DNA from 2 places in the Bradyrhizobium sp. USDA 4538 genome. Region 2 is predicted to be linked to the other one. Evidence: predicted binding sites of a transcription regulator. Region 2 holds the regulator's gene; the other holds the start of a gene.
What was found. The regulator LexA, encoded in region 2, represses DNA repair genes until DNA is damaged. The targets are predictions, from matches to a motif close to TGTTCNNNNTGTGTTCNG.
Positions count from the first base shown of each region.

Region 1: the regulator LexA is predicted to act here: its motif matches at 3,164-3,181, upstream of uvrA (excinuclease ABC subunit UvrA).

Region 1 is NZ_JALJZE010000001.1:8,045,190-8,050,729, reverse strand. It holds gene J2R78_RS37075 (hypothetical protein) at 1-75, opposite strand, end outside; gene uvrA (excinuclease ABC subunit UvrA) at 89-3,076, opposite strand; gene J2R78_RS37065 (outer membrane protein) at 3,428-4,087, opposite strand; gene J2R78_RS37060 (outer membrane protein) at 4,344-5,090, opposite strand; gene J2R78_RS37055 (single-stranded DNA-binding protein) at 5,539-5,540, shown strand, end outside.
Region 2 is NZ_JALJZE010000001.1:7,715,264-7,720,803, forward strand. It holds partial or broken gene J2R78_RS35435 (ComEC/Rec2 family competence protein) at 1-1,643, shown strand, start outside; gene J2R78_RS35440 (hypothetical protein) at 1,640-1,867, opposite strand; gene J2R78_RS35445 (hypothetical protein) at 2,013-2,441, opposite strand; gene lexA (transcriptional repressor LexA) at 2,698-3,402, opposite strand; gene glp (gephyrin-like molybdotransferase Glp) at 3,646-4,857, opposite strand; gene J2R78_RS35460 (HAD family phosphatase) at 4,884-5,510, opposite strand.

The sequences.
Region 1 (5,540 bases), 330 kb from region 2:
ACAGTCAGGACGAACCGCCGTTAGCGCATTCAGCCGATCATCGAGACCCTTCTCTTTTGGATCGCGCGTGTCCACGTACAGGTCCTTTTTACTCCGCCGCCTCGCTCGCTGAGCTCTTCCTCGGCTTGCTGTTCGCCTTCTTCAGCACCGGAGCCAGGAACTTGCCGGTGTAGCTGCGCGGGGCCTTGACGATGTCCTCGGGCGGGCCCCAGGCGACGATCTCGCCGCCGCCGTCGCCGCCTTCGGGGCCGAGGTCGATGACCCAGTCGGCGGTCTTGATGACCTCGAGATTGTGCTCGATCACCACCACCGTGTTGCCCTGGGCGACCAGCTCGTGCAGCACCTCGAGCAGCTTGGCCACGTCGTGGAAGTGAAGGCCGGTGGTCGGCTCGTCCAGGATGTAGAGCGTGCGGCCGGTGGCGCGCTTTGACAATTCCTTGGCCAGCTTGACGCGCTGGGCTTCGCCGCCCGACAGCGTCGTCGCCTGCTGGCCGACATGGATGTAGTCGAGGCCGACGCGGTGCAGGGTCTGGAAGGTCTCGCGCACGCGCGGCACCGCCTTGAAGAACTCGGCGGCTTCCTCGACCGTCATGTCGAGCACGTCGGCGATGCTCTTGCCCTTGAACAGGACCTCCAGCGTCTCGCGGTTGTAGCGCTTGCCCTTGCAGGTGTCGCAGGTGACGTAGACGTCCGGCAGGAAGTGCATCTCGATCTTGATGACGCCGTCGCCCTGGCAGGCCTCGCAGCGGCCGCCCTTGACGTTGAAGGAGAAGCGCCCGGGCTCGTAGCCGCGCGCCTTCGCCTCCGGCAGGCCGGCGAACCATTCGCGGATCGGCGTGAAGGCGCCGGTATAGGTCGCGGGGTTGGAGCGCGGCGTGCGGCCGATCGGCGACTGGTCGATGTCGATGATCTTGTCGATGTGCTCGAGGCCCTCGATGCGGTCGTGCGGCGCGGCGCCTTCGCTGGCGTTGTTCAGCTTGCGGGCGATGGCGCGGTACAGCGTGTCGATCAGCAGCGTCGACTTGCCGCCGCCGGAGACGCCGGTCACGCAGGTGAACAGGCCGAGCGGGATTTCGGCCGAGACGTTCTTGAGGTTGTTGCCGCGCGCGTTGACGACCTTGATGGTGCGCCGGTGGTTCGGCGGCCGCCGGTCGGGCACAGGCACCGACAGCTCGCCGGTGAGATACTTGCCGGTCAGCGATTTCGGGTTGCGCATGATCTGGTCGGGCGTGCCTTCGGCGACGATGTGGCCGCCATGCATGCCGGCGCCGGGCCCGATGTCGAGCACGTAATCGGCGAGGCGGATGGCATCCTCGTCATGCTCGACCACGACCACGGTGTTGCCGAGGTCGCGCAGCCGCTTCAGCGTGTCGAGCAGGCGGGCATTGTCGCGCTGGTGCAGGCCGATCGACGGCTCGTCCAGCACGTAGAGCACGCCGGTGAGGCCCGAGCCGATCTGCGAGGCGAGGCGGATGCGCTGGCTCTCGCCGCCCGACAGCGTGCCGGAGGAGCGCGACAGCGTCAGGTAGTTCAGGCCGACATCGAGCAGGAAGGTCAGGCGCTCGCGGATCTCTTTCAGGATGCGCGTCGCGATCTCGTTCTGCTGCGCGTTCAGCGCCTCCGGCACCGTCTCGAACCATTCGCCGGCGCGCTTGACCGAGAGCTCGGAGATCTCGCCGATATGCTTGCCGCCGATCTTAACGCACAGCGCCTCGGGCTTCAGCCGATGGCCGTTGCAGCCTTCGCAGGGCACGTCGGAGAAATACTTGCCGAGCTCCTCGCGCGCCCACTCGCTCTCGGTTTCGCGGTAGCGGCGGTTGATGTTGGTGATGACGCCCTCGAACGGCTTCTTGGTGTCGTAGGAGCGGACGCCGTCCTCATAGGAGAACTTGATCTCGTCGTCGCCGGAGCCGTGCAGCAGCGCGTTCTGGACCTTCTTGGTGAGGTCCTTCCACTTGGTGTCGAGCGTGAACTTGTAGTGCTTGCCGAGCGCGGTCAGGGTCTGGATGTAGTAGGGCGAGGACGATTTCGCCCAGGGCGCGATCGCGCCCTTGCGCAAGGTCAGCTCCTTGTCGGGGATGACCAGGTCCTCGTCGATATGCTGCTCGACGCCGAGGCCGCCGCAGGCCGGGCAGGCGCCATAGGGGTTGTTGAACGAGAACAGGCGCGGCTCGATCTCGGGGATCGTGAAGCCGGAGACCGGACAGGCGAACTTCTCCGAGAACAGGATACGCTCGGGCCCGCTCTTGTCGTGGATCTTGGCGGTCTTCTTCTTGTCCTCTTTCTTGTCGTCCTGCGCTGCCGCCGCCGGCGCATCGGCGTATTCGATCACGGCGAGGCCCTCGGCGAGCTTCAGCGCGGTCTCAAAGCTTTCCGCAAGGCGCTGGGCGAGGTCGGGACGCACCACGATGCGGTCGACCACGACGTCGATGTCGTGCGGGAATTTCTTGTCGAGCGCGGGCGCTTCGGACAGTTCGTAGAAGGTGCCGTCGATCTTGACGCGCTGAAAGCCCTTCTTGAGATACTCGGCGAGCTCCTTCTTGTACTCGCCCTTGCGGCCGCGCACGACCGGCGCCAGCAGATATAGACGGGTGCCTTCCGGCAGCGCCAGCACGCGATCGACCATCTGCGAGACGATCTGGCTCTCGATCGGCAGGCCGGTGGCCGGCGAATAGGGCACGCCGACGCGCGCCCAGAGCAGGCGCATGTAGTCGTAGATCTCGGTGACGGTGCCGACGGTGGAGCGCGGATTCTTCGACGTGGTCTTCTGCTCGATCGAGATCGCCGGCGACAGGCCGTCGATCTGGTCGACATCCGGCTTCTGCATCATCTCGAGGAATTGGCGCGCATAAGCCGACAGCGACTCGACGTAGCGGCGCTGGCCCTCGGCATAGATGGTGTCGAACGCGAGCGACGATTTGCCGGAACCGGACAGGCCGGTGAACACCACGAGCTTGTCGCGGGGAATCTCGACGTCGATGTTCTTCAGATTGTGTTCGCGCGCGCCACGGATCGTGATGGCGCGCGATGAGGAGCCGGCGTTCTGTTGGCGCTTCGCCTTGAGCACTTCATCCATAGCGACGGTTCCGGGCGCATGCTTGGGCGCCTTTTGGGCGCGCATCGCCGGTGATGCCGGGACCTTGCGCCGATGGGGTGTGAAGGCTGGAACGTAGGAAGAACGGCCGACAATTTCCAGTGCTGAGTCGCGTCCATCAACGGATAGTTTGCCTGATGGCAGCAGCCGTCAGCAGGGCCGGTTCCGCTAAAGCCTTTCCCCCGTTCCGATGGAATCGGAACAGGGGCTCCAGATTCCTGCTTTGACCCGTTTTCTTTCCGCGAGCCGGAATCCGCTTCGCTCGAAAACGCTCTTACGCAAAAAGGCCGGCGCGAGGCCGGCCTTTCGGTGCGTTCTGATCGCAGATCAATCTTAGTACTTGGCGACGATCGGGCCGCCGAAGTGATAGTTCACGCCGAACTGGGCGCTGTGCAGCTCGAGCGTACCGGAGGGCACGCCGAAATAGTTCTCGCTGTCGAGGCTGCGATACAGGTATTCGCCCTTGATCGACCACTGCGGGGCGATGAAGGCTTCGACGCCGGCGCCGACGGTCCAGCCGGAGTGGAAGTTGCTCTGCGAGGCGGTCACGCCGAGCGCGGTGACGCTGACCTCGTTGTTGGCCCAGGCGTAGCCGCCGGTGCCGTAGAACAGCACCTTGTCGACGGCGAAGCCGAGGCGGCCGCGCACGGTGCCGAGCGAGTCGATTTTGCTGCGGGCGGTGACGCCGAGCGTCGAGACCGATGCGTCGATGTCAGCGCCTGCAGCGTCGACCTCGAGGCCGTACACGATGTTGCCGGCCTGCCAGTTGTAGCCGATGGTGCCGCCGCCGAAGCCGCCTTCCATGCTCGGGGTGCCGGAGTTCTCGCTGGCGTAGCCGCCGAAGCCGCCGACGTAGAAGCCGGTCCAGTTGTAGATCGCGGCCGGCGCCGGAGCCTTCACGTAAGGCGCGCGTGCCGCCATGTCGGCGGCCATTGCCGGTGCAAAAGCGCTCAGTGCAAACATGCCGGCCGAGGCCAGCAAAACAATCCTCATTTTCAAAGTCCCAGTCCCATTTTCTTGTTGTCCCTTCAGAGATCTTGAAGAGAGCGTCACAGCAGTGTCGCGTGACGTGCTGGTGCTTCTACAGAGAAATGCCGGAACGTGTGTATCCGCGAAACCACAACGCACCGAAAACGGCCCCGGTGAGGTGCGCGTGCACACGCAACGAAAAAGCCGGCGCACAAACAGGCGCAAACAAAAAGGCCGGCGCGAGGCCGGCCTTTCGTCTGGATCAATCGGCCTGGCGCGATCAGTAGCGCGCGACGACCGGGCCACCCCACTTGTAGTTCACGCGGACGGTGACGAGGTCGACGTCCTGGCGATCGCGGATGGTGCTGTTCAGCGTGCCGTTGGGAGCGATCAGGTTGTAGGTCTTGTCCTGCATGAACAGGTGGTCGTATTCGATGCCTGCGGTCCAGTTCGGCGCGAAGCCGACTTCGATGCCGGCGCCGACGGTACCGCCCCAGCGGGTGTCGCTGGCGCTGCCGACGAGCACACCGGTCGGCGTGAAGTAGGTGTTGAAGCGGTTGTCGGTCAGTGCCGCGCCGCCCTTGGCGTAGAGCAGCACGTTGTTGACGGCGTAGCCGATCTGGCCGGTGAACAGGCCGAACGCGTCGATCTTGGACTGGTTGGTGAACAGGCCCGGGAAGATCGCGCTGTTGTTGCTGCCCTTCAGGTCAGCCCAGTCGCCCTGCGCTTCAAGGCCGAACACCCAGGTGCCGGCCTGCCAGCGATAGCCGATCTGGCCACCGGCGACGCCGCCGGTTGCATCATGGCAACCATCTGATGCGAGGAAGATGCCGGCCGGGAGCTGGTCCCAGCAATTGTGGCTCGAGCCCCAGCCGCCGTTGGCGCCGATGTAGAAGCCGGTCCAGTCATAGATCGGGGCAACCACTGGCGGCGGCGCCTTGGTGTAGGGGCGCGCAGCGAGATCGGCAGCCGCGGCAGGCGCAGCAAACGCAATCAGAGCAACCGTACCGAGCAAAAACTTCTTCATTATCAATCCCCCAGCACCCCGATCGGCTTCCAAACGGTCCCGAAGCACGATCCCAGACGCGAGCGCCCGCGCCATGGTTGGAGCTATACGCTGATTCAACCGCAAACGCAGTCTCCCAAATGCAACACTCGCGGGAGAAGTATCGATAAGGCAAGCTGCTGATTTGTTTGTTGTTTTTCTAAATCTTGCTGCCGAGCGTCGGCCTGCGCCGAGATCGACTGCCGCTCTGACGGCACTGGCCGCTTCTACGGCTGGTTGTGGCGAACAAAACTGGAACGATGCCGGATCCGGTGCTATATCCCGATATCCGTGGATAACCGCGCGACGGCAAAGGCGACGAGCCGGCACCGGCGTATAGGGTCATCCACGACGCCTGCGACGTAAGTGGCGAAGGTTGAGAGTGGCGGCCGAATGTCCGGACGCCCGGTTTTTGAGTGGAGATGATGCGAT
Region 2 (5,540 bases):
CCTGTATTTCCAGGGCATCGGCGCCTCCGGCTTCGTGATGGGCGCCGTCAAGACCAGGGAGCCGCCTGCGACCGGCGGCTTTGCGCTGCGCTACGCCGCCTTCATGCAGGGCCTGCGCGACGCCATCGACGCGCGGATTCGCACCACGCTCGACGGCGACCAGCGCGCGATCGCAACCGCCTTGCTCACCGGCCGGCGCGATGCGATCTCGACGCCGGTCAACGATGCGATGTTCATCTCGGGGCTCGGCCATGTGCTGTCGATCTCCGGCTACCACATGGCCGTGGTCGCCGGCGTCGTGTTCTTCGCGGTGCGCGCGCTGCTCGCGCTGTTTCCGGCGCTGACGGCGGGGCATCCGATCAAGAAATGGGCCGCGGCGGCCGCGCTGGTCGCCGCGGCGTTCTATCTGTTGCTGTCGGGCGCGGAGGTCGCGACGCAACGGTCGTTCTTCATGACCGCCGTGGTGCTGCTCGCCGTGATCGTCGACCGCCGCGCGATCACCTTCCGGACGCTGGCGGTGGCGGCGCTGATCGTGCTCGCGATCGCGCCGGAGGCGCTGGTGCATCCCAGTTTCCAGATGTCGTTCGCCGCGACGCTCGGGCTGGTGGCGCTGGTGCAGATCGGGCTGCCGAACCTGCTGGCGTCGCCCGACCATTCGGCGACCGCGCGCGTCGCGCTGTGGGGCGGGCGCGAGCTCACGATGCCTGATGCTGGCCTCGCTGGTGGCGGGGCTGGCGACGACGCCCTATGCCGCATTCCATTTCCACCGCGTGACGCCCTACGGGCTGCTTGCGAACCTTGCGGCGATGCCTGTCGTCTCGGCGGTCGTGATGCCGGCCGGCCTGCTCGGGCTCGTCGCCATGCCGGTCGGCTTCGACGGACTGTTCTGGGCGATCATGGGTCTTGGCATCGACTGGATGATCCTGGTGACGCAATGGGTCGCCGCACTCCCGGGCGCGGTCGGCCGCATGGCGGCGTTCGGCATCGGGCCGCTGATCGCAGCGAGCGCCGGCATCATCCTGCTCGGGCTGCTGCGCACGCCGCTGCGCTGGTCAGGCGCGGTGCTGCTGCTGGTGGCCTCGGTCTGGGCGCTCAGGGTGCCGCAGCCGGACGTGCTGATCTCGGGCGACGGCCGCAACGTCGCGGTGCGTGGCGGTGACGGGTGGCTGCATCTGATGCACAGCGCCAAGGATGCATTTTTGGTCAAGGAGTGGCTGGCGGCGGACGCCGACGCGCGCACCGCCACCGATGCGTCGCTCGGCGAGGGCGTCTCGTGCGATGCCGGCGGCTGCGTGACCCAGGGACCCGGCGGCGTCTTCGTCGCGCTGGCGACCCGGCCGGAGGCGCTGGCGGACGACTGCGAGCGCGCAGCCCTGATCGTGACGGCGCGGCCGGCGCCGCAGGGCTGCGCGGCATCGGTGATCGATGCCGAGCGGCTGCGCCGCCACGGCGCGCTGGTGCTGCGAAGGATCAGGGACGGCTACGCCGTCGATGCGGTCAAGCCCGGCGGGATCGACCGGCCGTGGTCGCCGGCAGTTCCCGGCGACGGCGAGAGCGAAACGACGCTGCGCGCGCCCGCCGCCGCGCCGCGGCCTGCGGTGGATGCGACGCCGGCCGAGACCGATCTGCAGGGCGATGATTAGCCGTGGTCCGGCGAGGGGCCGCTCGGCAGCTCGAACAGGCCGAGATGGTATTCGTCGGAGTCGGGGCCGGCGTCGGGCTTCTTGACGAGGGTGAAGGAAGCCTCGGGAAATTGCTCCCAGACTTTCAGGTCGTCGGCCGTTACCGTCAGCCAACCGAACCGGAACATGTAGCGGCCCGGTTCCGTGACGCGTCCAGCCTTTTGCCATGTGACCTTATCGACCACCGCGCACGTCCTCCGTGCCCGATGATGCGCCAAGGCGCCGGCCGACGCAAATCTCCTTCTGCGCCCCGGAAGCGGGAGTCCGGGGTCGCCCGAAATTGCTTAGGTCATCCGCCGCCGAACAGCTCATTCCGCGGCGACGATGCGCTCAACCCAAAAACAGCGTTGCGAATGCGGAGGGCCGCCGCTCCACAACCTTCGGCTTCTGCTCGACCGGCGGATGCAGCGCCGGCAATTGCAGCACGCTAACGCGCTGTCCCTCGACCAGCTGGGTCACCAGCACATGGCTGCCGTCGGGGAATTCGACCGCGTCATGATGCCGATCAGGCACGTCGGGCTCGACTTCGTTGAACACGCCGACGCGATAGTTCAGCGTCTTGGTCCAGATCCAGCGGCTGTCGTAGCGAACGTTCTCGGCGAAAGCGAGCTCGGTGCCCGGCAGCATGCAGACCGCGACAGTGGGGTCATTCTCCGAAGCAAAGCCGCGGGTCGACGTGCCGCGGAACGTCGTCGTGATCAGCGTCTCTCCGACAATGGCGGGGCGCGATGCCACGGCGTGCAGACTATAGTCACACATCGGATGGCTCCTCATTTCGAGGTAGCGACCCGTGCCTCTCCTTGAGGCATTAGGGCCTCTACCAGAGTGGACGATAGCGAACGAGCGTCTGCTCGTTTCTGGGCGATTGTACGACTGGTCCGAGATCGCTCCGATCACAAACACGCGACGCTGCGCGAGAGGTATCGGAGCGCATCGGGCAGGCCGTACGCTACACTATCATGCAAGGAACGATCCGACGTGTTGCTCGTTCCCGGCCGCCGCAAGTATTTGCAATTCAGTATTTGCGATAAAGGCCGATCAGCTTGCCCTGGATGCGGACCCGGTTCGGCGGCAGGATGCGCACTTCATAGGCGGTGTTGGCCGGCTCGAGCGCGATCGATGCGCCGCGGCGGCGGAAGCGCTTCAGGGTGGCTTCCTCCTCGTCGATCAGCGCCACCACGATGTCGCCGGTATTGGCGACGTCGTTGCGCTGGATCAGCGCCATGTCGCCGTCGAGGATGCCGGCATCGACCATCGAGTCGCCGCGCACCTCGAGCGCATAGTGCTCGCCGGCACCGAGCATGTCGGGCGGCACGCTGATGGTGTGGCTGCGGGTCTGCAGCGCCTCGATCGGCGTACCGGCGGCGATCCGGCCCATCACGGGGACCGCGACCGGACGGTTGCCGTCGTCCTCGGCAATCGGCGGCGTGCTGGCGCGCCGGCCGAGGGTGCCTTCGATGACGCTGGGCGTGAAGCCGCGGCGGCCGTTGCCGCCGCCGGCCGAGAGTTCGGGCAGCTTGATGACCTCGATGGCGCGGGCGCGGTTCGGCAGGCGGCGGATGAAGCCGCGCTCCTCCAGCGCAGTGATCAGGCGGTGGATACCGGACTTCGAGCGCAGGTCGAGCGCATCCTTCATCTCGTCGAAGGAGGGCGGTACGCCGGCCTCTTTCAGACGTTCATTGATGAAACGCAGTAGTTCGTACTGTTTGCGCGTGAGCATCTCGAGTATTCCCCCGGTTGATAGCGTCGTTCGATTCCGAGACTCTTCTGGTGGGGCCTGCAGGCCGGGCCTGACCTCAGGAGCATGTGCTCGATGCACCTGCTTCCACGCGGCTTCCCGATTGTAGACACCAGTACTCGAAACAAATCATGAACGGACACTATATGTTCGATATGTGTTCCGCAACCACTTAATTTCCGGTGAACGTGTCGGGCAACGCACAATCGGCGGGGCGCGAAAACCCTATTCGGGCAGTGTCAGGATCTCGCATTCGCTGCCTTCGACGGCCGCCGCCGCGAACGGCGGGCGCACGAGAAGTGCCCGTGCCGCAGCGAGATTCCCGAGCAGCGACGAGTCCTGCTGCGTCACCGGCGTTGCGATCAGCGTGCCGTCCTCGCGCGCTTCGAGACGCGCACGCAGATAGTCCTCGCGCTGGTCGTTGGCTGCGAGGTCGCGGCCGAGCAGGGCGCTCGCGCGGCGATGATGAATCACTTTCCGGCCGCTCAGCGCCCGAATCAACGGCACCAGGAACAGGAAGGCGCAGACATAGGACGACACCGGATTGCCGGGCAGACCGATCACCCGCATCGCGCCGAGCCGGCCATGCATCATCGGCTTGCCGGGCCGCATCGCAATCCGCCAGAACGCCATCTCGACGCCCTCGGCTTCCAGCGACCGCTTGACGAGATCGTGGTCGCCGACCGAGGCGCCGCCTGTCGTGATGAGGACATCGGCGCCGGCCTCGCGTGCCCGGCGGATGCCCGCCGTGGTCGCCTCTACCGTGTCGGCGGCAACGCCGAGGTCGACGGTCTCGGCGCCTTCGGCGCGCGCCAGCGCTCGCAGCGCGTAGCCGTTGGAATAGACGATCTGGCCGGGACCGGGCTGCGAGCCCGGCATCACCAGCTCGTCGCCGGTCGCCAGCACCGCGACCTTCGGGCGGCGGCGCACCGCAAGTTCCGGATAGTTCATGGCGGCCGCCAGCGACAGCGCGCGGTCGGACAGGCGGCTGCCGCCGGCGAGCAGCACCTCGCCCTCACGGAAGTCGACCCCAGCCGGGCGGATGTGCCGCCCGACGCTGGCGGCCTCCGTGATCGTGATGTGGTCGCCGTCGACGGCGGTGTCCTCCTGGATGATCACCGCGTCGGCGCCATTGGGGATCACGCCGCCGGTGAAGATCCGCACCGCCTCGCCGGCGCCGACCGTCCGCTCGAACGGCCGGCCGGCGGCGACTTCGCCGATCACCTTGAGCCGGGCCTTTAGATCAGCCGCATCGGCGGCGCGCACCGCATAGCCGTCCATCGCCGACATCGGCTGCGGCGGCTGGGTGCGGAGCGCCGCGAGGTCGTGCGCAAGCGTGCGGTGGTAGGCGGCATCGAGCGCGACCATCTCCTCCGGCAGCGGTTCGGCGCCGGCGAGGACGGCGGACAGGGCATCGGCAACCGGCATCAGGGCCACGCTCAGAGCTCCTCAATTCTTAATGTTCAAATTCCAAGTGCGGTCAAAGCCCTTGCCACGTCATCCGTCGACGTCACGTGGATAGCATGAAGGCCGCGCGCCCGCGCACCTTCGATATTGGCGGCCAGGTCGTCGAAGAACAGGATCCGCGACGCCGGCACGCCGATGGCTTTTACCACATGATCGTAGGCCTCGGCGTCGGGTTTGCGGAAGCCGATGCTCGAGGACAGGAAGACGTTGCGGAAATGGCTGAGCAGCTCGGCATGGGTGACCGAGAAATGCGCGACATGGGCCGGATTGGTGTTGGAGAAGGCGTAGAGCGGCATCCGCTTGGCGGCCGCCGCGAGCAGCGGGGCGATGCCCGGCATCTCGCCGGTGAAGATCGCGTTCCAGCCTTCGAGGAACTGGGCGTCCGTGATGTTGATGCCGAGCGTCCGGCGCAGATTCTCGAAGAATGCCGCGTCGTCGATCCGGCCGATCTCATGATGCTTGAAACTGTCGTCGACGACAAAGCGCGTGGCGAGCTCGGCGGGCGCACAGCCGGCATGCTGCGCCCAGTGCGCCATCACCTTGTCAAAGTTGATGTCGAGCACGACGCGGCCGATATCGAACAGCAGCACGTCGACGGAGTTGGGAGAGAATTGCGAGGTCATTGCGTGAAACCGTGTACGAGAATTGCGGGC